Regions from separate parts of the Bacillus rugosus genome, predicted to be linked through region 1. Evidence: riboswitches for the same ligand, from Rfam matches in the RefSeq annotation. Region 1 holds a riboswitch; the other holds the start of a gene.
The links. A riboswitch is a leader RNA that binds a small molecule or an ion and turns the genes downstream of it on or off. The one in region 1 is predicted to bind S-adenosylmethionine.
Positions count from the first base shown of each region.

Region 2: it holds a riboswitch for S-adenosylmethionine, as region 1 does, so the genes downstream of both, M0696_RS10040 (2-hydroxyacid dehydrogenase) here and metE (5-methyltetrahydropteroyltriglutamate--homocysteine S-methyltransferase) in region 1, are expected to answer to the same signal.

Region 1 covers NZ_CP096590.1:1,401,029-1,413,968, reverse strand. Annotated here, with positions in the region: gene M0696_RS07240 (ABC transporter ATP-binding protein) at 1-1,160, shown strand, start outside; gene thiX (energy-coupling factor transporter transmembrane component T family protein) at 1,135-1,899, shown strand; gene rsbRB (RsbT co-antagonist RsbRB) at 1,932-2,765, opposite strand; gene isp (serine protease Isp) at 2,988-3,947, shown strand; SAM riboswitch class I at 4,079-4,234, shown strand; gene metE (5-methyltetrahydropteroyltriglutamate--homocysteine S-methyltransferase) at 4,362-6,650, shown strand; gene M0696_RS07215 (histidine phosphatase family protein) at 6,691-7,317, opposite strand; gene guaD (guanine deaminase) at 7,453-7,923, shown strand; gene M0696_RS07205 (glycosyltransferase family 2 protein) at 7,929-9,032, opposite strand; gene ohrB (organic hydroperoxide resistance protein OhrB) at 9,157-9,567, opposite strand; gene ohrR (organic hydroperoxide resistance transcriptional regulator OhrR) at 9,708-10,151, shown strand; gene M0696_RS07190 (organic hydroperoxide resistance protein) at 10,181-10,606, opposite strand; gene proA (glutamate-5-semialdehyde dehydrogenase) at 10,741-11,988, opposite strand; gene proB (glutamate 5-kinase) at 12,000-12,940, opposite strand, start outside.
Region 2 covers NZ_CP096590.1:2,041,018-2,059,175, reverse strand. Annotated here, with positions in the region: gene M0696_RS10060 (sugar phosphate isomerase/epimerase family protein) at 1-227, shown strand, start outside; gene M0696_RS10055 (TIM barrel protein) at 169-513, shown strand; gene M0696_RS10050 (hypothetical protein) at 1,103-1,396, opposite strand; gene M0696_RS10045 (molybdopterin oxidoreductase family protein) at 1,504-3,546, opposite strand; SAM riboswitch class I at 3,694-3,785, shown strand; gene M0696_RS10040 (2-hydroxyacid dehydrogenase) at 3,879-4,904, shown strand; gene M0696_RS10035 (FGGY-family carbohydrate kinase) at 4,922-6,382, shown strand; gene M0696_RS10030 (MFS transporter) at 6,477-7,721, shown strand; gene M0696_RS10025 (GNAT family N-acetyltransferase) at 8,277-8,810, opposite strand; partial or broken gene M0696_RS10020 (hypothetical protein) at 8,853-9,629, opposite strand; gene M0696_RS10015 (DUF948 domain-containing protein) at 9,700-10,005, opposite strand; gene M0696_RS10010 (3-ketoacyl-ACP reductase) at 10,156-10,872, shown strand; partial or broken gene M0696_RS10005 (IS3 family transposase) at 10,986-11,150, shown strand; gene rtp (replication termination protein) at 11,610-11,978, shown strand; gene proC (pyrroline-5-carboxylate reductase) at 12,125-13,018, shown strand; gene proB (glutamate 5-kinase) at 13,015-14,130, shown strand; gene gltC (glutamate biosynthesis transcriptional regulator GltC) at 14,181-15,083, opposite strand; gene gltB (glutamate synthase large subunit) at 15,229-18,158, shown strand, end outside.

The DNA.
Region 1 (12,940 bases):
TATTGGCGATGGAGCCTGAGCTCATTATGCTGGATGAGCCGACTTCTCTTTTAGATCCTTATTCAGCGCGGGAGTTCGTTCATTTGATGAAAGATCTTCAGCGGGAAAAAGGCTTCAGCCTCCTCGTCATTGAGCACCAGCTTGATGAATGGACACCTTGGATTGAGAGAACAATCGTGCTGGACAAATCAGGAAAAAAAGCGTTGGATGGCCGGACGAAAGATCTTTTTCAGCACGAAGCTGAGACCCTAAAGGAACTAGGCATCGCGATTCCAAAAATATGTGGCCTGCAGGAACAACTCAGTATGCCGTTTACTTTATCAAAAGAAACGCTGTTCAAAGAGCCTTTTCCTGCCGGGCATACCGAAAAGAAGGAAGCTCCTTCTGGGGGGAGTGTGCTGGAAGTCAACAGCCTTTCGTTCGCAAGAGGACAGCAGACGATTTTCAAAGACATCAGCTTCTCATTGCGGGAAGGCTCTTTGACGGCGCTTGTCGGACCGAACGGCACCGGAAAATCGACGCTCTTATCTGTCCTGGCCCGTCTCATGAAGCCGAAAAGCGGCAAGATTCTTCTATATGATAAGCCGCTGCAATCGTATAAAGAAAATGAATTGAGAAAACGAATGGGATTTGTTTTTCAAAATCCGGAGCATCAGTTCGTCACAGATACGGTGTATGACGAGCTGCTGTTCGGCCAGAAAGTAAATGCTGAAACTGAGAAAAAAGCACAGCACCTGCTGCATCGTTTCGGTCTTGCACATTTGGCTGATCATCATCCGTTTGCGATCAGCCAGGGACAAAAACGGCGCCTGAGCGTCGCTACCATGCTCATGCATGACGTAAAGGTTTTATTATTAGACGAACCAACCTTTGGCCAGGACGCCCGAACGGCGGCTGAATGCATGGACATGATACAGCGTATCAAGGCAGAAGGAACCGCTGTCCTCATGATTACACACGACATGGAGCTAGTGTCTTCGTATGCCGACAGCGTGCTAGTGCTTCACGATACGGGCCTGGCCTTTGACGGATCTCCAGCGCAGTTATTTTCTCAGGAAACAGGGCTTGTGCAAAAAGCGAAGCTCACTCTTCCCCTACTGTATGAATGGATGGCATATCAAGAGGAGGTGCGTGATGAAGCAGCCGTTACATCTCATTAATCCGACAGTGAAAGCGGCCGCCGTTTTTTGCTGTGTTGTCATGCTGTCGTTTATTTACAATCCTTATACTCCTGCGTGTTTTTATATCATCATCGTTGTGGGTGTCCTATTGGCAGCAAGAATCCCATTGAAAAAATGGTTTTTGTTTACGATTCCGTTTTTGATTTTGGCTTTCGGATGCGTATGGACAGCCGCAGTATTTGGAAAGGTTCCGACAACTCCGGATAATTTCTTGTTTCAAGCCGGCCCTATCTTGATCAATAGTGATAATGTATCTGTCGGCATCTCTCTTGGGTTTCGTATTTTGTGCTTTTCCGCCTTATCGATGATGTTTGTTTTTACGACCGATCCGATTTTATTTATGCTGAGCCTTGTCCAACAGTGCAAGCTCTCACCAAAGCTCGCGTATGGCGTCATTGCAGGCTTTCGTTTTCTTCCGCTGTTAAAGGATGAGATCCAGCTGATCCAGCAGGCTCATAAGATCAGAGGAGGAGCGGCGGAGAGCGGCTTCATTGAGAAAATCAGCGCGTTAAAGCGGTATACCATCCCGCTATTGGCCAGTGCCATCAGAAAAGCGGAGCGGACAGCGCTTGCGATGGAATCGAAAGGATTTACAGGAAGCAGCAATCGGACATATTATCGGACGCTGACCGTCAACCGCCGCGACTGGCTGTTCTTTTGCCTCGTTCTCTTGTTATTCGCAGGATCTTTTCTCGTATCTTTATCTTTTGCCTCATAAAAAGCCGCTATCGGTCGATAGCGGCTTTTTTCTTATTGATGATAATTTAATGCCTGGGCAAGATTGGTTTTAATTGTAATATTCGAAAAATCAATCCCTAGCTGTACAGCGGTTTGCGCAATTTCAGGCCTGATTCCTGACAGGGTTGACCGTACACCGATCAAATTGAGCGCCTCAATCAATTTAAAGATTTGGTGCGCTACCATCGTATCAACCACCACAACACCTGACAGATCGATTAACAGATGCTCCACGCGTCTTTTTGCACAAGCCTGAAGCGTGTTTTCCAGAATAAACTTTGCGCGTTCTGTATCAATGTCACCTACAAGCGGAAGCAGAGCTGTTGATTTGCTCAATGTAATGATAGGCGAGCTTAATTCCAATATCATTTCTCTTTGGGCGTTTAATTGCTGTTTGGCATTCATTTCAGCGTGATCGACGAATGTATAAATGGTAAAATCAAATACTTTTACAATCAAATCTGCCCATTTTTGTTTCTCTCCCGATTCAAACGCCGACTCGTTTTCATCTGCGAACTTCTCAAAATACTTCGTATATAATCTCCGGTTTCTCATAAACTCCCGAATGACATACTGAACCGGAGTGTCGAGATGCTTTTGATCGTTCGTCAGCTCAATGACCCACTCTTGAAATTCTTCGAGAAATTGTTTTTCCGGTAAAACATACATGTAATTCAGATGCCGGTAAAACTCTCTGTCCTGCTCTTTCAATTCTTCCGTTACAGATGCATTATGTAAGGCGTAAAGCGAATTCGGATCACTTTCCTCCATTGTTTCAATCCATTCCTCGGCCATTTGTTCCACATGCTCTGAAAAAAATGCATATAATTTTTCATTCAGTTTCATCACACTGCTCCTTTCCCCAACACTATTATAACTTGACTGACAGCTGAATCCCAGTCATACACGTTAAACCCATCCAATATTTTGAAAATTACTAATTCTTTGGGTTGTATCCTATTTTTTCAAAATGCTTCAAATGGCTCTGTCCGAACGGTTGTTTTTTTCATATAATATGAGGCAACACCCTTGAATCCACTTGTAAGCATAAAAAAGGAGGGCTTTTTTATGAATGGTGAAATCCGCTTGATCCCGTATGTGACGAATGAGCAGTTTATGGATGTAAACGAGCTTCCTGAGGGTATTAAAGTGATTAAGGCGCCAGAAATGTGGGCAAAAGGGGTAAAAGGCAAAAATGTAAAAATTGCTGTATTGGACACAGGCTGCGATACAAGCCATCCTGATTTAAAAAACCAAATCATCGGCGGAAAGAACTTCACAGATGATGACGGCGGCAAGGAAGATGCGATTTCCGACTACAACGGACATGGCACACACGTCGCCGGAACGATTGCAGCTAATGATTCAAACGGCGGCATTGCCGGAGTTGCGCCTGAGGCAAGCCTATTGATTGTGAAGGTTCTTGGCGGTGAAAACGGCAGCGGACAATACGAATGGATTATTAACGGCATTAACTACGCTGTGGAACAGAAAGTCGATATCATCTCAATGTCCCTTGGCGGTCCTAGCGATGTGCCAGAGCTGGCAGAAGCAGTGAAAAACGCCGTCAAAAATGGAGTGCTTGTCGTTTGCGCAGCGGGAAATGAAGGTGACGGCGACGAACGCACAGAAGAGCTTTCCTACCCTGCAGCATATAATGAAGTCATCGCTGTTGGATCTGTTTCCGTAGCGCGAGAATTATCAGAATTTTCTAACGCGAATAAAGAGATTGATCTTGTGGCACCGGGAGAAAATATATTATCAACCCTTCCTAACAAGAAGTACGGTAAGCTTACCGGCACTTCAATGGCTGCCCCTCATGTCAGCGGAGCGCTTGCTTTAATCAAAAGCTATGAAGAAGAATCATTTCAAAGAAAGCTTTCTGAACCTGAGGTTTATGCACAGCTGATCCGCAGGACACTTCCGCTTGATATTGCAAAAACGCTGGCAGGTAATGGATTCCTGTATTTAACCGCTCCTGATGAACTGGCAGAAAGAGCAGAGCAATCACATTTGATGACCCTATAAAATTATTTTTCTTATATAATATAAACTGAATATTAAAAATAAAGTTTCAAATTCTATGTTGACAACGAATTTGAAATACTGTTAAGATTACCAACAAATGATTCAACTTTTCAAAAAATTAATAACATTTTCTCTTATCGAGAGTTGGGCGAGGGATTGGCCTTTTGACCCCAACAGCAACCGACCGTAATTCCATTGTGAAATGGGGCGCACTGCTTTTCGCGCCGAGACTGATGTCTCATAAGGCACGGTGCTAATTCCATCAGATTGTGTCTGAGAGATGAGAGAGGCAGTGTTTTACGCAGAAAAGCCTCTTTCTCTCATGGGAAAGAGGCTTTTTGTTGTGAGAAAACCTCTTAGCAGCCTGTATCCGCGGGTTAACAAGAGTGTTTTACATATAAAGGAGGAGAAACAATGACAACCATCAAAACATCGAATGTAGGATTTCCGAGAATTGGACTGAACAGAGAATGGAAAAAAGCACTTGAAGCGTATTGGAAAGGCAGCACTGATAAAGATACGTTTTTAAAGCAAATCGACGACCTATTTTTATCCGCAGTAAAAACACAAATTGACCAGCAGATTGATGTTGTGCCTGTTTCTGATTTCACACAGTATGACCATGTACTCGACACAGCAGTCAGCTTCAACTGGATTCCGAAACGATTCAGACATTTGACTGACGCTACCGATACATACTTCGCTATTGCCCGCGGAATAAAAGACGCCGTATCAAGTGAAATGACAAAATGGTTTAATACAAACTACCATTACATCGTTCCTGAATATGACGAGAGCATTGAGTTCCGCCTGACAAGAAACAAACAGCTCACAGATTATCGCCGGATCAAACAGGAATACGGCGTTGAAACAAAACCTGTGATTGTCGGCCCTTATACATTTGTCACGCTGGCTAAAGGCTATGAACCCTCTGAAGCAAAAGCGATCCAAAAACGCCTTGTGCCGTTATATGTACAGCTTTTGAAAGAGCTTGAGGAAGAAGGCGTAAAATGGGTTCAAATCGATGAGCCTGCGCTTGTTACAGCTTCTGCCGAAGATGTCCGCGGCGCAAAAGAATTATTTGAAAGCATTACAAACGAGCTTTCATCCCTGAATGTGCTTTTGCAGACGTATTTTGATTCTGTTGATGCTTATGAAGAGCTGATCTCTTATCCGGTACAGGGAATTGGCCTTGATTTCGTTCACGATAAAGGCAGAAACCTGGAACAGCTGAAAACACACGGATTCCCAACAGACAAAGTGCTGGCAGCCGGCGTTATCGATGGACGCAACATTTGGAAAGCGGACCTTGAAGAACGTCTCGATGCCGTTCTTGATATTCTCAGCATTGCAAAAGTCGATGAACTGTGGATTCAGCCTTCCAGCAGCCTGCTGCACGTTCCGGTAGCGAAGCACCCTGATGAGCATTTGGAGAAGGATCTTCTGAACGGATTATCCTACGCAAAAGAAAAACTAGCCGAGCTGACAGCTTTGAAGGAAGGTTTAGTATCAGGAAAAGCGGCAATCAGCGAACAAATTCAGCAGGCCAAAACTGATATTCAGGCGCTCAAACAGTTTGCAACAGGCGCAAATTCTGAACAAAAGAAAGAGCTTGAGCAATTAACCGATACAGACTTCAAACGACCGATTCCGTTTGAAGAACGTTTAGCCCTGCAAAATGAATCTCTCGGCCTTCCGCTTTTGCCGACGACTACGATCGGTAGCTTCCCGCAGTCCGCTGAAGTGCGGAGCGCACGCCAAAAATGGCGAAAAAACGAATGGTCTGATGAACAGTACCAAAACTTTATCAATGCTGAAACAAAACGATGGATTGATATTCAGGAAGAATTGGAGCTGGATGTGCTTGTGCACGGTGAATTTGAACGGACAGATATGGTCGAATACTTCGGTGAAAAGCTGGCCGGCTTTGCCTTCACAAAATACGCTTGGGTTCAATCATACGGCTCACGCTGTGTCCGCCCGCCAGTCATTTACGGAGATGTTGAATTTATTGAACCGATGACAGTAAAAGACACGGTGTATGCACAATCCCTGACATCCAAGCATGTGAAAGGAATGCTGACGGGTCCTGTTACAATCTTAAACTGGTCCTTCCCTCGAAACGACATTTCGAGAAAAGAAATCGCCTTCCAAATTGGGCTTGCCCTTCGCAAAGAAGTAAAAGCGCTTGAAGATGCAGGCATTCAAATTATTCAAGTGGATGAACCGGCGCTGCGCGAAGGCCTTCCATTAAAAACCCAAGATTGGGATGAGTATTTGACTTGGGCGGCAGAAGCATTCAGATTAACTACTTCTTCCGTGAAAAACGAGACGCAAATTCATACACATATGTGCTACAGCAACTTCGAAGACATCGTAGATACGATCAATGATCTTGATGCCGATGTAATTACAATCGAGCACAGCAGAAGCCACGGAGGATTTTTAGATTACTTAAAAGACCATCCGTATTTGAAAGGGCTCGGCCTTGGTGTATATGACATTCACAGCCCTCGGGTGCCGTCAACTGAAGAAATGTACAACATTATTGTTGACGCTCTTGCCGTTTGTCCGACTGACCGCTTCTGGGTAAATCCAGACTGCGGATTGAAAACAAGACAGCAGGAAGAAACGGTTGCAGCATTGAAAAACATGGTTGAAGCCGCAAAACAGGCAAGAGCTCAGCAGACACAGCTTGTTTAAATATAGAAACCATCTGCCTTAGGCAGATGGTTTTTTTCTGTTAGAAAGCAGGAATCGGTTTCCTATGCTCCCCATCCCCTTCTATTAATATCTTGGCTGTTCCATTTTCATCAAATTCCACAAGGCTCAATGATGTATCATATATGTAAGCAGAATTCCATATGTCATTAATGCGTCTTCCCTTTATGATATTTAACAGCATTAATATAAAGACAGAATGGGTAACCAAGAGAACATTACCGGAAGAATGGCTGTCTAAAATCGTTTGGAGAGCCAGCCTTACCCGGCTTTCAAGGTCAAAAAACGTTTCACATCCTGGCTGGCGATAAGCTTCGGGATGATGAAAATAAGCATGAAAAAGATCAGGTTCGTCTTTTTCAATATCCTCTTGTTTTTTCCCTTCCCATGAGCCCAGAGACATTTCTCTGAACATATAATCTTTAACCAGCGGGAGCCGGCGCGATCCCAGTATGGTTTTTGCCGTCTCTTCTGTCCGCTTGCTCGGGCTGATGTAAACCTGATTCAATTCAATATCCTTCAGACGCTTCCCAAGAGCGCGGGCGTTGTATAATCCAAGTTCTGTTAAATCAGAATCCAGCCAACCCTGCATCCGTTTTTCCACATTCCATTGAGTCTGTCCGTGCCTGGCAATATATAAATGCAGCATGATCACCCCTCATCTTTTCTCCTCTTATCTTAGCAAATCCCCCAAATATTTTGTTTACTTTGCACTTTTTTGGGAATGTTTTTTGCACTTCTTTTCGGCTATACTTATAACACTCAATTGACAGGAGGGTTTAGGATGAATCATGAAACGTTTTTAAAACGGGCAGTCGATCTTGCTCGTAATGGAGTGAATGCGGGAGTTGGCGGGCCTTTCGGAGCCGTTATCGTGAAAGACGGAGCCGTTATTGCCGAAGGACAGAACAACGTCACAACAAGCAATGACCCGACTGCCCATGCAGAAGTGACGGCTATTCGAAACGCCTGCCGGGCACTTGACACCTATCAGCTTGATGACTGCATTTTGTATACGAGCTGTGAGCCATGCCCCATGTGCTTGGGCGCCATTTACTGGGCCCGGCTGAAAGCCGTTTTCTATGCAGCGGAGCACACAGATGCCGCTGAAGCCGGATTTGATGATTCATTCATTTATGAAGAAATTGATAAACCTGCTGAAGAAAGAACGATCCCCTTTTATCAAGTGACTCTGACGGAGCGTTTATCCCCGTTTCAGGCATGGCGGGATTTCGCCAATAAGAAAGAATATTAATAGGATCAGGCATGGGCGGCCTGATCCTTCGTTAATTCGTCTAGAAGCCGCTGTGCCCGTACGCACTTCGGGTTGGCATTCAGCGCTTTTTGCAAATACAAAACAGCAGTCATATGCTGACGCAATTCAGCATGGCAGACACCGAGCCAGCAGCTTGATCTAAAATCGGCGGCCCCCTTCACCTGTACGTACTGATGGTTTTCATTATTGGTTTGCAGGCAAGCTTCAAACGCTGTGATCGCTTCTCTGACTTTTTTAAGCTGATACATAATGATTTCTTTATAATGGTGAAGCGTGCAGTAGTCGGGATAATGTCTCAGCGCTTCATTGATATCGCGTTCCGCTTCTTTGTACCGTTCTGCGTCAATTAATAATTTATACTTTACATAATAGAAGGCAGGCGGCGGAATTTGCTTTTTTCTTTTACATTCATTGATACAATCCACTGCCAGCCGGAAGGCTTTTTCATGTTCGTTTCCTCTGTCATACTCAGCAGCCTTCTGATAAAGGAGAGACAGGTCAGTGCTGGAGGTCAGCAATTCCGTATTCAATAAGCTCAAGTTGTGTGTATGCTTTTGCTGTGCCTCCTGCTCTAAATACCCGTAATGGTGAATGGTACATGGAAGCGAGAAAGTGCTGCTTGCCTCTTCTCCCTCAGGCTTTTCACAGACCCTTCCCGTAAACGTTATGTTTCGCTGATTTCGGATCAGCCTGATCTGCCTTTGTTCAAACGCTTCATTTTCATCCCATTGCTTCCCTGTAAAGTTCACTACCTTCACACAGCCGAGAGATGGCAGGCTGTCAGTCAGCAGTGAAGGCAATAGGCTGTCTGTATCCGGGTCTAATTCTTCGTCGGCATCCAAGATCAATATCCACTCGCCCTTGGCGTGCTGTAAACTGGCATTTCTCGCTTGTGAGAAGTCCCGTTCCCATTTATGATGATAAACCTGGGCATGAAAACTTTTGCAAATATCTACCGTTCGATCGTTTGATCCGGTATCAACTACAATTATTTCATCTGCAATATGCTGCACACTCTCTAAACAGCGGGCGATATGGCGTTCTTCATTTTTCACAATCATACATACTGACAGCTTGGGTCTCTTCATGTACTCACCTTTTCCCTAGTCTGAATTCACCTATACTACATGTATTCACCCTTCGAAAAGATCATGCCCGCCCCGCATGCTTTCCCACAAAAAAACATCCTGAGAACCCTCAGGATGCCGATCATTATTTTAATTCTAATTTTACATCAATATTTCCTCTGGTAGCCTTTGAATAAGGACAGAATTCATGAGCAGCATTGACAAGTTCTTGCGCCTTGTCGCGATCCAAATCTTTCGTGTTCACAACAAGTGTGACACCGATTTTAAACCCGCCGTCACTCTCATCCTTCATGAGGCTGACTTGTCCTTCAATTTCGGAATCAATCTCGATATTTTGCTCTTTGGCGACGTGTTCGAGCGCGCCGCCGAAGCATGCAGCGTATCCTGCCGCAAAAAGCTGTTCCGGGTTTGTGCCGGTTTGTCCTTCTTTTTTGGCATTAGGCATGACAATATCAAAATCAAGAACACCGTCATCTGATGTAATATGTCCTGCCCGTCCGCCTCGCGCGGTTACTTTTGCTGTAAATAGTGCCATATTCCCAACCTCCTTATTTGTATCTACTTGTTATATTTCCCTTTCTGATCTTTTTAAACATGATATGTTTGCCGAGAATAGGAAAAGTGAGGTTTTTCAGATACAATAGAATGGAATGTCAGAAAGAGTTGGTGAACAAGATGGAAAATGAATTTGACCATATGAAATTGGAGAATCAGCTTTGTTTTTTGCTTTATGCGAGCTCGCGGGAAATGACAAAGCAATACAAGCCGCTGCTTGATAAGCTGAATATAACGTACCCTCAATATTTGGTTTTGCTTTTGTTATGGGAACACGAAACGCTGACTGTCAAAAAAATGGGGGAGCTGCTGTATTTAGATTCGGGAACGCTCACTCCGATGCTAAAACGGATGGAACAGCAGGGTTTGATTACGAGAAAAAGATCTGAAGAGGATGAGCGGTCAGTGCTGATCAGCCTGACAGAGGACGGAGAGTCACTAAAAGAAAAAGCGGCTGACATTCCAGGGACGATCATGGGGCTCTCAAATCAGTCCGGAGAGGACCTGAAACAGTTAAAATCCGCTCTATATACATTGCTGGAAACACTTCATCAAAAAAATTGAGGATACCTTATACGGTATCCTCTTTTCTATTATTCAGCTACTTCAAGCGTAACATCGATATTTCCGGAGGTTGCTTTTGAATACGGGCAGACGCCGTGCGCTTTTTGCACAAGTGCCTGTAATTCTGATGCATTGACTCCTTTTCCTTTCACCTGCAGCGTCACACCCAGTTTGTAGCCTTGATCTGCTTCATCCTTTAACAGGCTGACATGCGCTGTAACCTCTGTCTCCACTTTCACTCGTTCAGTTCTTGCTACAAGCTGAAGTGCGCTGTCAAAGCAAGCTGCGTAACCTGCCGCAAACAGCTGCTCCGGATTTGTCGCTTTTTCTAATTTCTTTGCTCTCGGTGTCCCCGGCATTGCGACATCGAGCTCGAGAACGCGGTCTGATGAAATCACCTTTCCTTCTCTTCCTCCTACCGCTGAAACAGTCGCTGTAAATAATGGCTGACTCATTTTTGTATCCCCCTACATAAATATATTTTATACAATTAAATTGTACACAAACTAATTTACAATGTCAATTTTTTAGCGTGCAAAAAAAAGCTTATCCCGTTACGAGATAAGCTTTTTCATCGAACAGTGCCCCGCTATTCACGGATTTGCCCTGTTCCTTTAATGATGTATTTTGTAGAAGTCAATGCAGGAAGTCCCATCGGCCCTCTTGCATGAAGCTTTTGCGTGCTGATCCCGATTTCAGCTCCGTAGCCGAATTCAAATCCGTCGGTAAAACGGGTTGACGCATTATGGTAGACAGCGGCAGCATCGACAGCCGTTTGAAAATAAGCCGCGTGCTCGTCATCTTCAGTTAAAATTGCTTCAGAATGATTGGTGCCGTATTGTTGGATATGCTTCACAGCTTCTTGGACGTTATCAACCGTCTTTACGCTAATGACAGGCGCTAAAAATTCAGTTTCCCAATCTTCTTCTGATGCTTGTTTGCTTGAAGGATGAAGTTCACATACAAATTCATCACCGCGAATGTCAACTCCTGCGTTTTCCAGCTGAGCCAGCAATTCTTTCCCGTGTTGCTTTGCCCATGCTTTGTGGATCAGCAGTGATTCAATCGCGTTGCATACGGAAGGGCGCTGCGTTTTGGCATTTACGACAACCTTTTCTGCCATTTGCGGTTTGGCCGTTTCGTCAATGAAAATGTGGCAGTTTCCTGCTCCAGTTTCTAATACAGGGACTGTTGATTCTCTGACAACGAGATCGATCAATTTCTTGCCTCCGCGCGGAATCAATACGTCTAGGCCATCATTTAACGTAAAGAGCTCTTTTGCTGTCTCTCTGCTCGTATCCTCAATCAGCTGCACAGCATTGACCGGAAGCACTGATTGCTCGAGTGCTCTGTGAATGACATTGACGAGTGCTTTATTGCTGTGGATGGCTGAGGAGCTCCCCCGCAGGACAACAGCGTTCCCTGTCTTCAGGCAGAGGGTAGCCGCATCAACTGTTACGTTTGGCCTCGCCTCATAAATCATTCCAACGACACCGAGCGGCACACGTTTTTTTTCAATAAACAAGCCGTTTTCCTTTTCAATTGTTTCAAGAGACTCGCCGACCGGGTCCGCCAAGTCGATTAAGAGCTCTACCGCGTCCGCGATGTCACGAATGCGTTTCTCATCCAGCGTGAGGCGGTCAATGACATCCGGTGTTAAACCATTTTCTTTTCCGTTCTCAATGTCTTTTGCATTCTCCGACAAGAGAAAATCCAGTTCGTTGCGGAGTCCGTTTGCAATGAGACTGAGCGCCTCATCCTTCTCGACCGTTGTTTTCATGATCATGTCGGCTGCTGCTTCTTTCGCCAGCTTCGCTTTTACAGAAACTTCACTCATTTTTCCGCCTCCTAGTCTTTTAAATTGACCCAGTCATTCCTATGAATAACCTCAAACGTTCTCTCAAAATCAAGTTCATTGCTTCGTTTGCCTTTGGCCTCCATAATCTCCTCGGAGGAGTAATGAGTTTGGCCTTTGCCGATCACGCCGCCCGGTCCCCTGACTTCCACGACCGCCCCTTTCGGAAAGCTTCCAATTACGCCCACTACGCCTGCTGGCAGAAGGCTGCTTCCGTTATGAATCATCGCCTCCTCGGCACCCTCATCAATGAGGATCTCTCCTGCTATAGGCGAGTGGAACTGAATCCACTGTCTCGTGTTGTTAACCGAGGATAGTTCTTTGTCTCCGATATAAGTGCCGTCTCCCCTGCCGTCCAAAATGTCCGCAAGCTTTTGCTCTCCGCTGCCTGTTCCAATGAACACTTTCACTCCAAGAGACAGCGCAGTTTGTGCGGCTAACAGCTTTGATTTCATACCGCCGGTGCCGACCTTTGATCCGGCTGAGCCCGCATACCCCAGTAATTCAGGCGTGATCTCCGGCAGATAATCAAATCGTTTCGCCTCAGGATTTTCATTCGGGTTGGCATCATACAGCCCGTTGATATCAGTGAGAATCATGAGCTGGTCCGCATGAATCAATCCGCTGACTAACGCAGAAAGCATGTCATTATCGCCGAATGTCAATTCTTCAACAGATGTAGAGTCATTTTCATTGATAATCGGAATGACGCCGCGCTCCAGTAATTCCATAATCGTTGCATACGCGTTTCGATACCGTTCTCTTTTCGAAAAATCATTTCTCGTTAAAAGGATTTGTCCCGGAGTCAGAGAGTATTGTTTGAATTGATTCATATATTGCTGCATTAACAGTGTTTGTCCGACCGCGGCCGCCGCCTGCTTTCCTTTAATGGTAACGGGGCGGGACGGATAACCGAGGCTGGAAAACCCCGCCG
Region 2 (18,158 bases), 640 kb from region 1:
ACAAAAGAGATTACAAGGCGGGGCACCCTGATCAAGCGCAACGGTTATCTAAAAAGGACTGGAACCGTATGATGTCTCATATTCGGACAATCGCGCAACGGGCATGGAAGCGATATGGTGTGCGGACCGTCATCCATCCTCATGCAGGGGGCTATATTGAGTTTGAGGATGAAATTCAGCGGATTATTAAAGGATATCCCATACGATATTGCGGGCCTTTGTCTTGATACAGGGCATTTGTATTATTCAAAGATGGATCCGGAACAATGGCTCAGAGACTGTGCGGACCGTATCGACTATATCCATTTTAAAGATATTGATGAAAATGTATATCAGCAGGTGATGGGGGAGCATATCCGCTTTTTTGATGCTTGCGCAAAAGGAGTCATGTGTCCGATTGGCCAAGGAATCATTAACTATGATTCAATTCATAAATTGCTGAAAGACATTCATTATGACGGCTACATTACGATCGAACAGGAACGTGATCCAGAAACTCTGATGCTAGTTTAAGAGATGTCAGTCAGAGTATTGCTTATTTAAAAAGTGTTGGTTACGAATGATGGGGGAACCCAGAATGAATAACGGTGAAAGACCGATAAGCTGGGCAATGGTTGGCGGTCGGGGAAGTCAGATTGAATACATTCATCGTTCAGCAGCAATTGCGTGATCATCACTTCCAATTAGTGCAGGCACATCTGATATCATTCCGGAACGGGGAAAAGAGTTCGGTCCTGAATTTACATGTTTCTACGGAACGCTGTTATTCAGATTTTCGGAACATGTTTGAAGAAGAAGCCAAACATGAAGACAGAATTGAGGCTTGAAGCGGGAGTGGAAGGTGTCCATTGGGTGGAATATTAATAACATGCTGAAAACGCTACGAAAGCATACGTTTATCAAGATCATAACGTTATCAATCAGCAGGAAAATAAAAAACAAATTGTGTGGAAAGGTCATTTTTAGCGTTTTGAGAAAAGAAAATTAATTGTGTTTTGATCGTTTTATCACCGCTTTATGGCCAAAAGTTTTGGTGGTGGTCAATCCATACAGCTAAACTGAGAAGAACGTGACAATGAATCTCGTTCTCCTCAGATTTGCTTTATTCACCCTGATGTTTCTCAACTAATGTGAATGTCCATTCTTTTAACAAATGTTTCTGTATATACCTTTTTCCGTTTATTTCTATGTAAGGAATGTCTTTCATGTCTCTGGCTAACTGTTTTGCCTCTGTTGTTGTTATTCCTAAAAAATGACCGATATAAAAGTAAATATCTCTTTCTTTTATAAGCAAGATATCACTCTGTTCATTACCTTTTGATTGGTTCATCTGCTTTAAGCCTTCTCCGATAAAATATCCAGCCAAAGCAACACCGATTCCTAAAAAAACGTCCATATGCATGCCTCCATTATGTCGATGTTATGTTATACGAGCTTGGCATACTCCGGGTTTCATTATTAACCAAAAAAACCGCCATAACGTGCTCTGGACGGCTTTTTCGTTCATGCTTTTTCAATCTTCACACGGCCAGAAAAAAAGGTGGCGCCGCCGCCCATATCGGACAAGCGATCTGGGGTAAGCGCGTTTACAAGCTGTTTTTTTCCTGGTTCATCCGCCCATAATCCTTGGCTGACTACGACACCGGGCAGCACTTGTTCTCCGACTGCAGCGGTCAGCTCGCATTCTCCCCGGCCGTTCCAAATTCGTACAGGATCCCCATCAACGATTCCATGTTCTTCAGCATCTTTTGTGTTGATAAAGAGCTTTGGCGTTTTCTCAAGCTTGATGTGCTTTGCATTGTTGGAAAACGTTGAGTTTAAGTAATTATGGTTTGGCCCCGGAACATACATAAACGGATGTTCGTCATCGCATGGAAGAGGCGTATGTGTCGGTAAAGCCGGGAAACCAGCTTGTTTCATTCTCTCTGAATATAATTCTATTTTTCCGCTTGGAGTTGGGAGTTCGCCTGGAAACAGCGGCTTTTCGCGTTGCGCTTTCATAAATGAATGCTTAGTAAGTGAATCGTAATCAATTTCCGCCAAATATGGGTTATCCGGATGGTCAAGTGCCTGGCGGATTAATTCTGCATCTGAATCTTTGAGCTCCTGGTCTGTGAATCCCATTGCTTCAGCAAGTAATCGGAACACCTCAGTGTTAGACTTGCTTTCTCCATATCTCTCAATCACCGGCAGCTGAAGCTGAATGTAATGGTGCCAGTAGGAGGTATAAAAATCAGTATTTTCAAAAGCGGATGTTGCAGGCAGTACAATGTCCGCATATGCAGCTGTTTCCGTTAAAAACAAATCATGAACCACAGTAAACAGGTCTTCCCGCAACAATCCCTGTCTGACTTTGTTCGCTTCTGGCGCGACAACGGCCGGATTCGTCCCGTAAATAAATAGAGAGCGAATTGGTGGATCTGTTTCCAAAAGCACTTTGCCCAGCTGATTCATATTAAACGATCTCGGTGTGCGCCCTTTCAGTAAGTCAGGCCGCTGCAAGGCACTTGTGTTATATTCTAAAATTCCGCTGTTATGCTTAATTGCACCGCCCCCTGTGTGCAGCCATTGGCCGGTGATCGCCGGAAGACAGGCAATCGTCCGTACAATCATCCCGCCGTTATCGTGGTGCTGGAGTCCGTTTCCGATTCTGATAAAAGAAGGGGAGGTTTCGCCGTACATTCTTGCCAGCTGATAAATATCTTCGGTACTGACACCAGTGATCAGTGATACCTTTTCCGGATCATACTGTTTCACGTGTTCACGGAGCTCTTCATAGCCGACCGTGTATTCAGACAGAAATGCTTTATCATGAAGGTTTTCTTTAAATAAGATGTGCATGATGCCAAGGGCAAGTGCGCTGTCAGTTCCGGGTTTTATGGGAATAAACCAATCTGCGAGACGTCCTGTCTGATTTTGATGAACATCAATGACGACAATTTTGGCACCTTGTTTTCGTGCTTTTTGGGCGATAGTAATTTGGTGCATATTTGTGCTGACTGCGTTGATTCCCCAAAAAATAAATAGTTTCGTATGAATGGTTTCCTCGGGATCGATTCCCGCACTTATACCCATCGTATATTTATAGCCCTCAGATCCCGCTTTGCTGCAAATCGTTCGTTCAAGCTGGCTTGAGCCCATGCGATAAAAGAATCGGCGGTCCATTCCTTCAGCTGTTAATTTGCCCATATTTCCGTAAAAACTGTATGGAAGTATGCTTTCAGCGCCCTCTTCATCAATTAGCTGTTTCCAGCGTGAGGTGATGGTATCGATCGCCTCTTCCCAAGAAATCGGTTCAAATATTGCCCGGCCTTTCGCCCCTGTCCGTTTGAGGGGTGTAGTCAGCCGCTTTTCATCATAAATGCGCTCCGTCATGTTTCGGACTTTGTTGCAAATGTTTCCGGCCGTGACTGGATGATCAGGATCACCTTGGACTTTCACAATTTTTCCGTCTTTTTTATGTATTAACAATCCGCACTGATCCGGGCAGTCAAGCGAGCAAACGGATTTAAAAATGCCGTTTTGTTGTGTGGCAAAAGATTTCATGGCCCAGTTCCTCTCTCTAGTTAGATATATTGTAAGAATTATAACATTTCGGATGATAACGTCAATTCTGAAAAAAGAGATTGACATCAATCTGAGACTTCTTTATGATAAACGTATTCTTCATTCCGAAAATTACATATTCAACGTTTTCTATCCAGAGAGGTGGAGGGACTGGCCCTATGAAACCTCGGCAACATTATTGTGCCAATTCCAGCAAGCGTCAGCTTGAAAGATAGGAAAGCAAGGTTTATACCGGCGTCTGTCAGTAAACAGGGCACGCTTATACATGAATCTCTTTCCATCTTCGGAAAGAGATTTTTTTATGAAAAAATATGATGAAAAGGATGTTTTGCACCATGACGGTTTTGGTTACAGCACCGTACAACGAAGAAGGAAGAAAAGAGCTTGAAGAATTGTTCGGCTCAGTTATTTATCATTCCTGGAAGGAACAAGGCCGGGCATACCGGGAAGATGAACTCATTCAACTACTAAAAGAATCACATGCGATAGGCTTGATTACTGAGCTTGATCAAGTAACAGACAACGTATTTGCATCTGTTTCAGGCCTTTCATTTGTGGGCGTGTGCAGAGGAATGCCCTCCAATGTGGATGTGGCTGCAGCGTCAAAAAGGGGCATACCCGTTTTCTATACACCTGGGCGGAATGCACAAGCCGTTGCTGAAATGTTTATCGGCAATGTGATTTCCTTTCTCCGCCATACCAGCACCTCTAATCAATGGCTGAAGGATGGAAAATGGGACAGCGATTACTTGCAGGCTTATGCCAAATTTAAAGGAAATGAATTAACGGGAAAAACGGTCGGCATGGTTGGGTTCGGCGCGGTAGGGCAAAGGATTGCAAAACTGCTGACAGCGTTCGGCTGTAAAATAAAGTATTACGATCCATACGTACAGGACGATCTTCCCCTATATGAAAAAGTATCTCTTAAAACGGTGTTTTCAGACAGTGATATCGTTTCTGTCCATCTGCCTCGTACCGAGGAAACACTAGGACTTATTGATCGGTCGTATTTTGATCTAATGAAAGAGAGTGCGATTTTCGTCAATACTTCGAGAGCAGTTGTGGTAAACCGTGAAGATCTTTTATCTGTATTAAAAGAACATAAAATCAGAGGGGCGATTTTAGACGTTTTTTATCATGAACCTCCAGAGGAATCAGATTACGAATTCATTTCATTGGCTAATGTTCTGGCAACACCGCACCTTGCTGGAGCAACCTTCGAAGTGGAGGATCATCACGTGACGATCTTGAACGGAGCTCTCAAAAAGTGGAAGGGTGAAAAAACTCTTAATATTCCGACATTGTATAACAAAGATGAACTAAAAACAGAAGTATAAGAAAGGAGGGTAACGCAATGAAAAAACAAAAAGGCTATCTCGTTTTTGATATCGGCACAGGGAATGCGAGAGTAGCGGTCGTGAGTGTTTCGGGAAATGTTCAAACAGTTGAACGGGAGGACATCGTGTATTCAACCGATACGCTTTACCCAGACAGCCGTTATTTTTCTCCTCAGTTGCTGTGGAAGCAAGTGATGAAACTGGCAAAACGTGCACTTTCTCGTTCTCGTGATATTGACATCATTGGTTTGACATCGACGAGTCAAAGACAGGGGATTGTGCTGATCGATCAAAACGGCGACTCTTTTCTCGGGCTGCCGAACATTGATAATCGCGGCCGTGAGTGGGAGGAGTGCATACCCAATCGAGAAGAGATATACAGCCGCACAGGCCGCCTTCCGACTGCACTTTTTTCTGCGCTCAAGCTTTATGGTTTAAAACAGCGTCAGCCTTCTTTATGGCAAAAGACTGCTAGCTTTACAAGCATCAGTGATTGGGTGACATACCAGCTGAGCGGAGTTTTGACATATGAACCTTCGCAGGCAACAGAAACCCTGCTGTTTGACGTAAAGCAAAACACTTGGTCAGAAGAGATGTGCGGCATATTCGGCTTTTCACCATCTATCCTTCCGCCTCTAGTAAGATCGGGAACAGCGGTTGGAACAATAACAAATGAGTATGCATCCGAATTAGGTCTTTCTAAAAATGCGAAGGTGATAGCAGGGGGCGGGGATACACAGCTGGCTGTGAAAAGCACCCGCGCTGCGCTTGAGGACATTGCCATCGTATCAGGGACAACAACGCCAATAACCAAAATTACTGCTGGCCATGGCGACACAAAACATAAAGCATGGCTGAATTGCCATACAGATCAAGGACATTGGCTTGTGGAAACGAACCCGGGAATTACCGGCCTGAATTATCAAAAATTAAAACAGATTTTTTATCCCAATGAATCGTACGAAGTAATGGAGGAAGAGATTTCTGCACTTGCTAAAGAAGACAATGCATGTGTGGCGGCTCTCGGTTCTTACTTATCGGCAGAAAAGAATGCGTTAACGAAAGGCGGTTTTCTTTTTGATGCCCCGCTTTCAGCAAATTTAAAGAGAGCACATTTTGTACGCGCGGCGCTGCAAGAAATCGCATTTTCGATCAAATGGAACTTTGACATATTAACAGAGGTGACTTCGTTTGAACGTGACTATGTTTGGGTGTGCGGAGGAGGATTCCAAAGCAAAGCGCTCACTCAATATACCGCGGACCTTCTTCAGAAGAAAATCTATGTCCAAGAGGGATATCATCAGGCCTCTGTCGTTGGGGCTGCAGTCATTTGCAATGAAACCTTTCAATTGACGGAAGAGATGGCAGCAAGTGTCCGGGTGATCAAACCGCAGGACTGTCAGGTCCAACTTGCTTTATATGAGGAATGGAAGCAAACACAGCGCTTTTTTTCAAGTTCAGACAAAGTGTTGATATAAGGGGGCATTTGCTGCTGTTTTGAGGAATTATCTAATTTTTGGCTTTAATGAGGTAATACGGTAATTGATGTTAGCATCTAAGGAGGAGACAGATATGTTGGATAAAATCGGAATACCAAAGCGGCTAGCTTGGGGGTTTTTAGGGGTTGTTTTGTTTATGATGGGAGACGGGCTTGAACAAGGGTGGCTCAGCCCTTTTCTGATCGAAAACGGGCTTACGGTTCAGCAATCCGCTTCAATTTTTAGTATATACGGGGTTGCACTTGCCATAGCTTCCTGGTTTTCGGGTGTATGTCTTGAAGCATTTGGCGCAAAACGGACGATGTTTATGGGGCTGTTGTTTTATGTGATCGGTACAGCTGCCTTTATCGTGTTTGGATTTGAACAGCTGAACCTTCCTGTGATGTATGTGACTTACTTCGTAAAAGGGTTAGGCTACCCGCTTTTTGCTTATTCTTTCTTGACATGGGTCATTTACAGAACACCGCAAAGCAAACTAAGCACTGCTGTCGGCTGGTTTTGGATTGCATATTGCCTGGGCATGTTTGTGTTCGGCGCTTGGTACTCAAGCTATGCGATCAAAGCGTTCGGTTATTTGAATACGCTTTGGAGCTCTATTTTCTGGGTATGTCTTGGTGCATTCTTCGCATTGTTTATCAATAAAGACCGTTTTGAAAAGAAGAAAAGAAAAAGATCAGAAACAGCCGAGGAGCTTTTAAAAGGGGTTACCATTCTTTTTACAAATCCGCGGGTGCTTACAGGCGGCATCATCAGAATCATCAACAGCATTGGTACATATGGTTTCCCAGTCTTTTTGCCGATGCACATGGCTCAGCATGGAATTTCAACCAATGTTTGGCTGCAGATATGGGGAACGATTTTTCTAGGGAACATTGTGTTCAACCTTATTTTTGGAATTGTCGGCGATAAGTTCGGCTGGAAAAATACTGTTATTTGGTTCGGGGGAGTCGGGTGCGGCATTTTCACGGTCCTATTATATTATGCACCTGTTTTCTCTGGTGGAAGTTTAGCAGTTGTCAGCGTGATCGGCTTTATTTGGGGAGGTTTGCTGGCAGGCTATGTGCCGATTGGTGCAATTGTGCCGACGGTAGCCGGAAAAGACAAAGGAGCGGCCATGTCTGTATTGAATTTGGCTGCAGGTTTATCAGCGTTTGTCGGTCCTGCGCTCGCTTGGCTGTTCATCGGTCTCATCGGTGCAGAAGGCGTTGTTTGGATCTTTGCGGTCCTTTATCTTGCGAGCGCGATCCTGACGAAATGCATTCATATACCTGAAGAAAAAGCAGTACAGGAGGAAACCTCTCCTCAATATGCATCTTAATTAGAAAGCGCCCTGTTTTAGGGTGCTTTTCATCTTTTGTCCAGTGATGTAAGGATTTCCATGCTTGCAACAGCATTCGCTATCTTTATGGCTTCTGTGATGGACCGAAACATCAGTTTGATGGCGAGCGGTATCAGTGTGGTCACTTGTGTATTGTCAGGCTGTTTTATTTCTTTTGCTCCACATCACCCATTATTGAATGCCCTTTGTGCGATACTGCCGCAAAAAGCATATATGACTTTCATTCATGGGGTAGAAATGGGGGATTCAATGTGGGAATACAAGACTCAGGTTGTCTATATTTTGATGTGGTCGGCTTTGTTTTGTTTCCTTGGGGTGTGTATTACAAGAAGAAGGACCAATAAAGGGATTTATGAATAGGGGGGAAAAGAACATGAGATGCATAGTGGTCTATGCATCTTTTTTTGTGCGTTATATGATCATAAGAGGTGAAAATCTTGAGGGAAGTGATCAAGAATCAAGATGTAATAGCTGGTGCAGGTTATGAATCTGACATTTTAAAGGGAAGGGGGATGTACGTGCAGAGCATACCGTTCATTCTCTTGATTTTAAAATAGAATATACATTTGTATCATAAGGAATTCCATCTTGATACATGTACTGTCGTAAGACGCCTTCTTTTTGGAATCCCATTTTTATGAGCAGTCGATTTGAGGCTTCATTTTGAGTAAAAACAACTGCACCAATACGCGTCAGTCCAAGAGCAGAAAATCCGTAGGATACAACCTCTGAAAGGGCTTCCAATGCAAATCCGTTTCGCCAATGCGCCGGAATGATTTCATAACCGATCTCTGCACGCCGATGCTTTTGAGCCAAAGCATGAAAGCCAATTGTTCCGATAAGTTCTTTGGTGTCTCTTCGTTCAATTCCCCACCGTATACCGCGTTTTTCTTGATAAAGGCCGGCAAACGTTTGAACCATTGAAATAGCCTTTTCTATAGATTCCATATTTTCAAGTCCGTAATAGCGTGTCATCGCATGGTCAGAAAAACAAGCAAAAATGGCTTCTGCATCTTGATCTTTGATTTGCCTAAGTGTAAGCCGATCCGTTTCTAATACAGGAAACATTCCACCACTCCCCAAGATTGTGTTTTGTTTATCATATCTCTTTCATTTCCTCTTTTCTATAGTGAAGTCAAACCTGAGGCAGCAAAGGAACGAATTTGTCTTTCTAGTTGCTCTTTATTTTTGTTGAACTGTTTCAACCGATGGCCGTTTGCGCCTGATGGGTGGGGAAAGCCGCGAAGGCAAAAAAAATTCCTGATGCAGTGATGGCTGATCAGTGTATCACACACTGTTTCGGCTGCTTTTCCTAACGGTATGAGAAGAGCCGGTCCTGTCAATTTATTAAGCTCAGCAGGGAAGTGCCCAAAAGCATAAATGCTTAGGATAGGTGAGCGAGTGATAGCTGGCCTGTAACCGGTATAGTTTTTTTTTTTGCTGAATGAAGACAGGATATTTGATAACGGAAGTTGTATGAAGCATATGCCGTAAGTCTCCAAAAAGCTGTGCGGCGCTTTGAATGCCTAAAGCCTGTGGCAGCCCGCAAAAATCCAGCATCGAGATCAGGTTATGCCTCATCGAACCGGAGAGACCTGCTGCTTTTTTCGTGTCTACTGCCATTTGCTCAACAGACCGGCCGCACCGCAGGCTTTCTGCGGCTGTTTCGTATGCTGTTTTCATCTGGGAAAAACCTGGCGTGATTCCGGCAATCACAATAGAGGCAGTCCGTTTGATATATTCATTATGAGGTGAATAGTAGATGGCAAGTTCGTTTTCTTGATGGAGACGAAATGGAGAAGCAAGCAAATCAGACCTTGTAAGAGAAGAAGGAAGAGAATGCAGTTTCTCTGCGAACTCATTTAAGCAGCTGCGGTTTACAATCATTCGTAAGCCTCCTCAAAAAAATAATATCCCATTGTCCATTCTGATCGTAACAATGGGATATCATACATCTTTATCTGCTATTTAAATGGCCTGCCTGCCACACCTCTTTGACTGCTTGAGGAACTTCTTTCACTTCAGCTGTTGTTTGTTGAAATACGTATTTTTTCATTTGGACATCCTGCTGAATCTTCTTTTGTTTCTGCGTCAGCAGCTGGGCTTCTGTTTTTAATCCTTCGACTTGTTTTTGCATAGCTTGGGTAACAGAGGTGAGCTCCTTTAGTGCGGGATCTATTTTTTTCTTGTTTTGAATCACATTAATCCCTAAATAAATGATAGAAATTGCCAATACTGCGAGACTGATATAAACAATAACCATATGTTCACTCCTTTTCTTATGTCATTACCCTGTTTCCGCTTTTTTAATCAGAAGAAATGATGTTTGTACAGTTCGTTTGATTTGCGTATTGGATTTATTGTACTTATAATGTGATATCGTACATATGTAAACAAAGAAAGGGTGCTTCAATTGCAAAGTTTACAAAATAAAACTGCTCTTATCACAGGCGGAGGTAGAGGGATAGGCCGCGCTACAGCTCTTGCGCTTGCGAAAGAAGGCGTGAATATTGGGTTAATCGGCCGGACTGCCGCAAATGTTGAAAAAGTGGCTGAAGAAGTCAAAGCGCTTGGTGTAAAGGCAGCATTTGCCGCTGCAGATGTAAAAGATGCCGAGCAGGTTAACCAAGCTGTAGCTCTAGTGAAGGAACAGCTCGGTGATATCGATATCCTCATTAATAACGCTGGCATCAGCAAATTTGGCGGTTTCTTAGATCTGTCAGCTGACGAGTGGGAAAATATTGTACAAGTCAACCTAATGGGTGTGTATCATGTGACTCGCGCGGTGCTTCCGGAAATGATCGAGCGCAAAGCCGGTGACATCATTAATATTTCTTCTACAGCGGGGCAAAGAGGAGCTGCTGCAACTAGTGCTTACAGCGCTTCTAAATTTGCGGTTCTCGGGTTAACAGAGTCTCTTATGCAAGAAGTGAGAAAGCATAATATCAGAGTCAGCGCGTTAACGCCGAGCACTGTTGCTAGTGATATGTCTATTGAATTGAACTTGACAGACGGTAATCCTGAGAAGGTTATGCAGCCAGAGGATCTTGCTGAATACATGGTGGCACAATTGAAATTAGATCCGCGAATTTTCATCAAAACAGCGGGACTATGGTCAACAAATCCGTAAAAATGAAAAGCCTGTCTTGGGGACTGACCCCATAAGATGAGACAAATAAAAACACCTTCAAGTTTGAAAACGGATGATTGTTATCCGAAATTAGACTTGGAGGTGTTTTTTCTATGGGGACAAGAGTGAGTTACTCTGTTGAAGTTAAACAGAAGGCTGTAGACATGAGGTTGGCAGGCGTGCCTATGAAAGAGATCATGCAGAAATTGAATATTAAGAATAAGACACAGGTTCAGACATGGGTTAGATGGCATAAGGCTGGGGATACACATCGATTCCCAGCAATCCCGCTGCTGGTCATAATGGACAGGGGGATACTGTCATAAATCGGTAAATGAAATAGCTGGTCTTTTTCGAAAGTATAATTCTTTCATGGAATTGAGGTTGGCGTAACGTTCTTCCTTAGAAGGGCGTGCAGCTTGATATATCATTCTATCATCTCCTTTCTTATAAGTTACCAAACCATGTTTTTTCAATTCAATGGACATAGATAGAATGAAGAAAAGGTAATTCGGACAATCGTTTTACATTGAAGATCATTGGAAAACCCGCTATAATAGAACTAAGTAAACTATGTACCAAATGTTCAATGTTTATTTTTTATTCCGCTACAATGATAAACAGCAAATATGAAAATTACTGCATTATCAGTCAATAATATAAAGAAGGAAAACAATAGAAGGAAATTGAATATTTAGTACATAGTGTTCTCAGTGATAGCGGAAGGAGTGCAAATAATGAAAGAAGAAAAAAGAAGTTCAACTGGCTTTTTAGTTAAACAGCGTGCATTTTTGAAACTTTATATGATAACGATGACAGAGCAAGAGAGGCTCTACGGATTAAAGCTGCTTGAAGTTCTTCGGTCTGAATTTAAAGAGATTGGATTTAAACCAAATCATACAGAAGTATACCGGTCTTTGCATGAGCTTCTTGATGACGGGATATTAAAGCAAATCAAAGTAAAAAAAGAAGGGGCTAAGCTCCAGGAAGTCGTCCTCTATCAATTTAAAGATTACGAGACTGCCAAACTATATAAAAAACAGCTGAAGGTTGAACTGGACCGCTGTAAAAAACTGATTGAAAAAGCGCTCTCAGATAATTTTTAATAGAAACAAACACCCGCGCAGCAGTGTGCATCGGGTGTTTTCTGCTTTACATTATACATATTTGTCGAAAAGATACAATACAAATCAATGATGACCTTCACACTTGACATCATTTCCTCACGTGGTAACATTTTAAACGTGTGAAAATGCGAACAAATAAGCGAACAAAGGAGATGTTACCGATCTTTGATCAAAAAAAAGTAGCCTTTATAGGAGCAGGATCTATGGCGGAAGGAATGATATCAGGTATCGTTCGTGCCAACAAAATCCCGAAACAAAACATCTGCGTTACAAACCGCAGCAATACAGAGCGATTAGCTGAACTTGAACTTCAATATGGAATTAAAGGCGCCTCACCGAACCAAATGTGTATTGAAGACATGGATGTGCTCATTTTGGCAATGAAGCCAAAAGACGCCGAAAGCGCTCTGTCATCATTAAAATCACGTATTCAACCCCATCAATTAATCTTGTCGGTCCTTGCCGGCATAACCACCTCTTTTATTGAACAATCATTGCTTAATCAACAGCCGGTTGTCAGAGTGATGCCCAACACCTCCAGTATGATCGGCGCTTCTGCAACTGCCATTGCGCTTGGCAAGTATGTGTCAGAAGACCTGCAAAAGCTGGCTGAAGCATTGCTCGGATGTATGGGTGAAGTCTATACAATCCAAGAAAACCAAATGGACATATTCACCGGAATTGCCGGCAGCGGCCCCGCGTATTTTTATTATTTAATGGAATTCATTGAAAAGACAGGCGAGGAAGCGGGCCTCGATAAACAGTTATCTCGAAGCATCGGCGCACAGACGCTTTTAGGTGCCGCAAAAATGCTCATGGAAACAGGAGAACAGCCTGAGGTTTTAAGAGACAATATCACGTCACCGAACGGAACAACTGCTGCCGGGCTGCAAGCCTTGAAAAAGAGCGGCGGCGGAGAAGCGATTTCTCAAGCGATTAAGCATGCGGCAAAGCGTTCAAAGGAAATCAGCGATGATATTGAAAAAACAGCGGCCCCGCTATCAGGAGTGATAAAGTGACGCCTGATACAAACATGAAAAGAGTTGTTGTGAAAATTGGAAGCAGTTCATTAACAAGCCTTCATGGAGAAATCAGCATTCGAAAATTAGAAGCGTTAGTCGACCAGGTCGTCAAACTCAAAGACGCCGGCTATGAAGTGATTTTGGTTTCCTCAGGCGCAGTGGCGGCGGGATATCGAAAGCTTGGATTTATCCGAAGACCAGAGAAGCTTCCGGAAAAACAAGCATCAGCCTCAATCGGCCAAGGCCTGCTGATGGAAGCTTATTCAAAGCTGTTTTTGGCACACGGCTATGTTGCATCCCAAATTTTAATTACAAGAAGCGATTTTTCTGATGAATATCGATATAACAATGTCCGGAATACAATGAATGTACTCCTCGAACGCGGTATTATCCCGATTATCAACGAAAATGATACAGTTACCGTCAATCGGCTCAAGTTTGGCGACAATGATACGTTAGCGGCAAAAGTCGCAGGATTAATTGATGCAGATATGCTTGTGATTTTATCAGATATCGACGGATTATATGACGGCAATCCGCGCACAAATACAGAAGCGAAAAGGATAGAGCGGGTAAGTGAGATAACGCCTGACATCGAAGCGTGTGCAGGTGACACTGGCAGCGGCGTCGGCACTGGCGGTATGCGTTCTAAGCTTGATGCGTTTAAAATCGTAATGGCATCTGGAATTAAAGGGTTTCTTGGTCAGGCAGATGCCGATGATATTTTATATCAAGCCGTTCATGAAGTAGCGGAAGGCACCTATTTTGAAGCAGAGGGGATGCTTCCGTTGAATCAAAAGGAGCAGTGGATCGCTTTTAATTCCGGCCCGGAAGGTGAAATGATTTTATCAGATGATTATTCACGTAAAATAACAAACGGGCAAACAAGTTTATATCTGGACGGTGTACAGGAGATTAAAGGAAAATTCAAAAGCGGATCAGTTGTTCGGCTGATGGATTCACAAGGGGCAGAAATCGGCCTCGGAATCGTCAATTATTCTTCTGTACAGCTTCAAGAATCGGAAAAGAAGGAAGAGCTGATAAATAAAGCTGTGATTGATCAGGAAGCATTTGTTTGCCATGTAGATTTATCTTTGCCTGTAAATTAATTTGCAGTAAAAAACCCGAAGCTTCTTTTATAGAAGCTCGGGTTCATTTTTTATTGATACTGCTCCAGCTTAGAGAAGAATTGAATGACAAACTCATAAAAGTCATTCGCAGACGGAGCAAGCTCTCTGTTTTTCGGTTTAATGATCCCGACAGTCCGTTTTACTTGAGGAAACTCAATCGGAATTTTCACAGTAAAACGAGGTGTCGTTTCAGCAAAAGTGCTTTCAGGCAGAAGAGTAACGCCCATTCCCGCTGACACCAATCCTTTGATGGCATCCAAATCCTCACCCTCCGTAGAAACGAGAGGAGCAAATCCGGCTTGTTTGCAAGCGTCAATTGCCATTTTTCTAAGCACAAATCCTTCTGGGAACAATACAAACTGGTCGTTGCGCAAATCGATTAAATGAACCGTTTTTTGTTTGGCAAGCGGATGATTTAATGGAACAAGCGCGTAAATTTTTTCTGTGAATAAAATTTTCCCTGCTATGTCAGGAAAATTCGTTGGCACCGGCCCTAATAAGGCCAAATCAATATCGCGGTTTCTGACAGCTTCAATCAGAAACTTATAGGAGCCTTGGCGCAGCAAAAACTCGACGTGCGGATATTCTTCTTTAAATGCTGAAATGACAGTCGGCAAAAGCTGGCTGGCGAGGCTTGTAGGAAAGCCGATCTTTACAGTTCCGCGATGCGGGTCGAGATACTCGTCAATTTGTTCTTTCGCATAATCGATGGCTTTCATAGCCGTTTTCACATGAATTAAAAACTCTTTTCCGATCGGCGTGAGTTTGATATTTCTCCCTTCACGCTCAAATAATGTCACATTTAATTCTTCTTCAAGATTTGCAATTTGTCTGCTGATTGCTGATTGGGCCACATGCAAATGATCAGCGGCTTCTGAAACGTGTTCTCTTTCGGCCACCTCCATAAAATAACGCAGTTGGCGCAGCTCCATGTTTGTCTCACATCCATCTATCTCATTTTGAGATTCTTTTGATCTAAATTATATATTGTTTATATCGTTTTGAAAACCTACAATGATTATAGAGTGTTAGATTTTATGACCGGTATTATCGGAAATTGATCGGGGGAGAGGAATTATGACGTACAATCAAATGCCAAAAGCTCAAGGTCTCTACCGTCCTGAATTTGAACATGATGCATGCGGAATCGGCCTATATGCACACTTAAAAGGCAAGCAGACTCACGACATCGTCAAACAAGGGCTTAAGATGCTTTGCCAACTAGACCACAGAGGAGGCCAAGGCAGTGATCCGGATACAGGAGACGGAGCCGGCTTACTGGTTCAAATCCCTGATGCTTTCTTTAGGAAAGAGTGCAAAGACATCAATCTGCCGGAAAAAGGGCGTTACGGGGTAGGAATGGTCTTTTTCTCACAGAAGGAAGAGGAAAGAATAAAAATCGAGAAGCAAATCAATGCACTGATTGAACAAGAAGGCCAAGCTGTTCTTGGATGGAGAACTGTACCTGTAAATGTCGGAAAAATCGGAACAGTAGCGCAAAAAAGCTGTCCGTTTGTCCGTCAGGTATTTATTGGGGCAAGTTCTGATCTGAAGGACAATTTGTCTTTTGAACGAAAATTGTATGTCATTCGTAAACAGGCTGAAAACTGGGGAGTAACGGAAGGTTTTGATTTTTATTTTGCCAGTCTTTCAAGCCAGACCATCGTATATAAAGGCCTTTTAACACCTGAACAAGTTGATGCGTTTTATTCTGATTTGCAAGATGAAGCATTCGTTTCTGCTTTTGCGCTTGTCCATTCACGCTTCAGCACCAACACATTCCCTACATGGGAAAGAGCGCATCCAAACCGCTATTTGGTTCACAATGGTGAAATCAACACCCTTCGCGGAAACATCAACTGGATGAGAGCACGTGAGCAGCAATTTGTATCTGAAAGTTTTGGTGAGGACTTAAACAAAATTCTGCCTATTTTGAATGCTGATGGCAGTGACTCTTCCATTTTGGATAATGCATTTGAGTTTTTTGTGATGGCTGGACGCCAACCGGCACATACAGCAATGATGCTCATTCCTGAGCCGTGGACGGAAAATACGCATATGTCTAAGGAAAAAAGAGCGTTCTACGAGTACCATAGTTCCCTGATGGAGCCCTGGGACGGACCGACAGCCATTTCATTTACTGACGGGAAACAAATCGGTGCGATCCTTGACCGGAATGGTCTCCGTCCGGCCCGTTATTATGTAACAAAAGATGATTATATTATTTTCTCATCTGAAGTAGGCGTTATTGAAGTTGAACAGGAGAACGTTTTATATAAAAACCGTCTCGAACCTGGAAAAATGCTTTTAATCGACCTGGAAGAAGGCCGCATTATCTCGGATGAAGAAGTCAAAACACAAATTGCAACTGAGTTCCCGTACCAGAAGTGGCTTGAAGAAGAGCTTGTGCAAGTAAATCCTGATCCGGAATCAAGAGAGGAAGAACAGTTTAAAGATCTTCTTACTCGCCAGAAGGCATTTGGATACACATATGAAGATATCCAAAAATATTTAATTCCTGTCATTAAAGAAGGCAAAGATCCTCTCGGTTCAATGGGAAATGACGCGCCGCTTGCTGTTCTGTCAGACCGCGCGCAATCACTGTTTAACTACTTTAAGCAGCTGTTTGCACAAGTAACGAACCCGCCAATCGACGCGATTCGTGAGCAGCTTGTGACATCTACGATGACCTGGCTAGGTGCAGAAGGCGATCTTCTTCACCCGAGTGAGCGAAACGTTCGCCGGATTAAACTGTATACACCTGTTTTATCAAATGAACAGTTTTACGCATTAAAAACGATTGTTCATCCTGATTTAAAAAGCCAAAAAATCGATGTGCTGTTTTCAGAGGATCTTGAACGCGGATTAAAGGATATGTTCACGCAGGCAGAGAAAGCCATCAGCCAAGGCGTAAGCCTGTTAATTTTATCAGATAAAAAGATGAATGAACGCTTGACACCAATACCGCCGCTTCTGGCAGTCAGCGCGCTGCATCAGCATTTAATCCGCAAAGGGCTGCGTACGAAAGTCAGCATCATTGTGGAATCAGGAGAAGCGCGTGAAGTACACCACTTTGCAGCATTAATCGGTTACGGCGCAGATGCAATTAATCCTTATCTCGCTTATGCGACCTACAAGCAGGAAATTGATGAAGGCCGTTTGGATATCAGCTATGAAGAAGCAGTCAGCAAATATGGAAAAAGCATTACTGAAGGTGTCGTAAAAGTCATGTCCAAGATGGGGATTTCAACTGTACAAAGCTACAGAGGCGCACAAATCTTTGAAGCGGTAGGAATCAGCCGTGATGTAATTGATCGCTATTTCACAGGGACTGCATCACAGCTCGGCGGCATCGACATAAAAACAATTGCAGAAGAGGCGCAGCGCCGCCACCGGGAAGCGTATCAGGATGATTACAGCAAAACGCTTGAACCAGGAAGTGACTTCCAATGGAGAAACGGCGGAGAGCATCACGCGTTTAACCCAAAAACGATTCATACCTTACAATGGGCGTGCCGCAGAAATGATTACAATCTGTTTAAACAATATACAAAAGCAGCAGATGAAGAACGTATCGGATTTTTACGGAACTTGTTCGGATTTGAAGAAAACCGCAAGCCTCTGAAATTGGAGGAGGTCGAATCCGCTGAATCGATTGTCAAACGCTTTAAAACGGGTGCGATGTCATTTGGATCCTTGAGTAAGGAAGCACACGAAGCCTTAGCAATCGCGATGAACCGTCTTGGCGGAAAAAGCAACAGCGGTGAGGGCGGAGAAGATCCAAAACGCTTTGTTCCAGATGAAAACGGCGATGACAGAAGAAGTGCAATCAAACAAATTGCATCCGGACGTTTCGGTGTCAAAAGCCATTACCTCGTCAATGCAGATGAGCTGCAGATAAAAATGGCGCAAGGCGCTAAGCCGGGTGAAGGCGGACAGCTGCCTGGCAATAAGGTATATCCTTGGGTTGCCGATGTCCGCGGATCAACTCCTGGTGTCGGATTAAT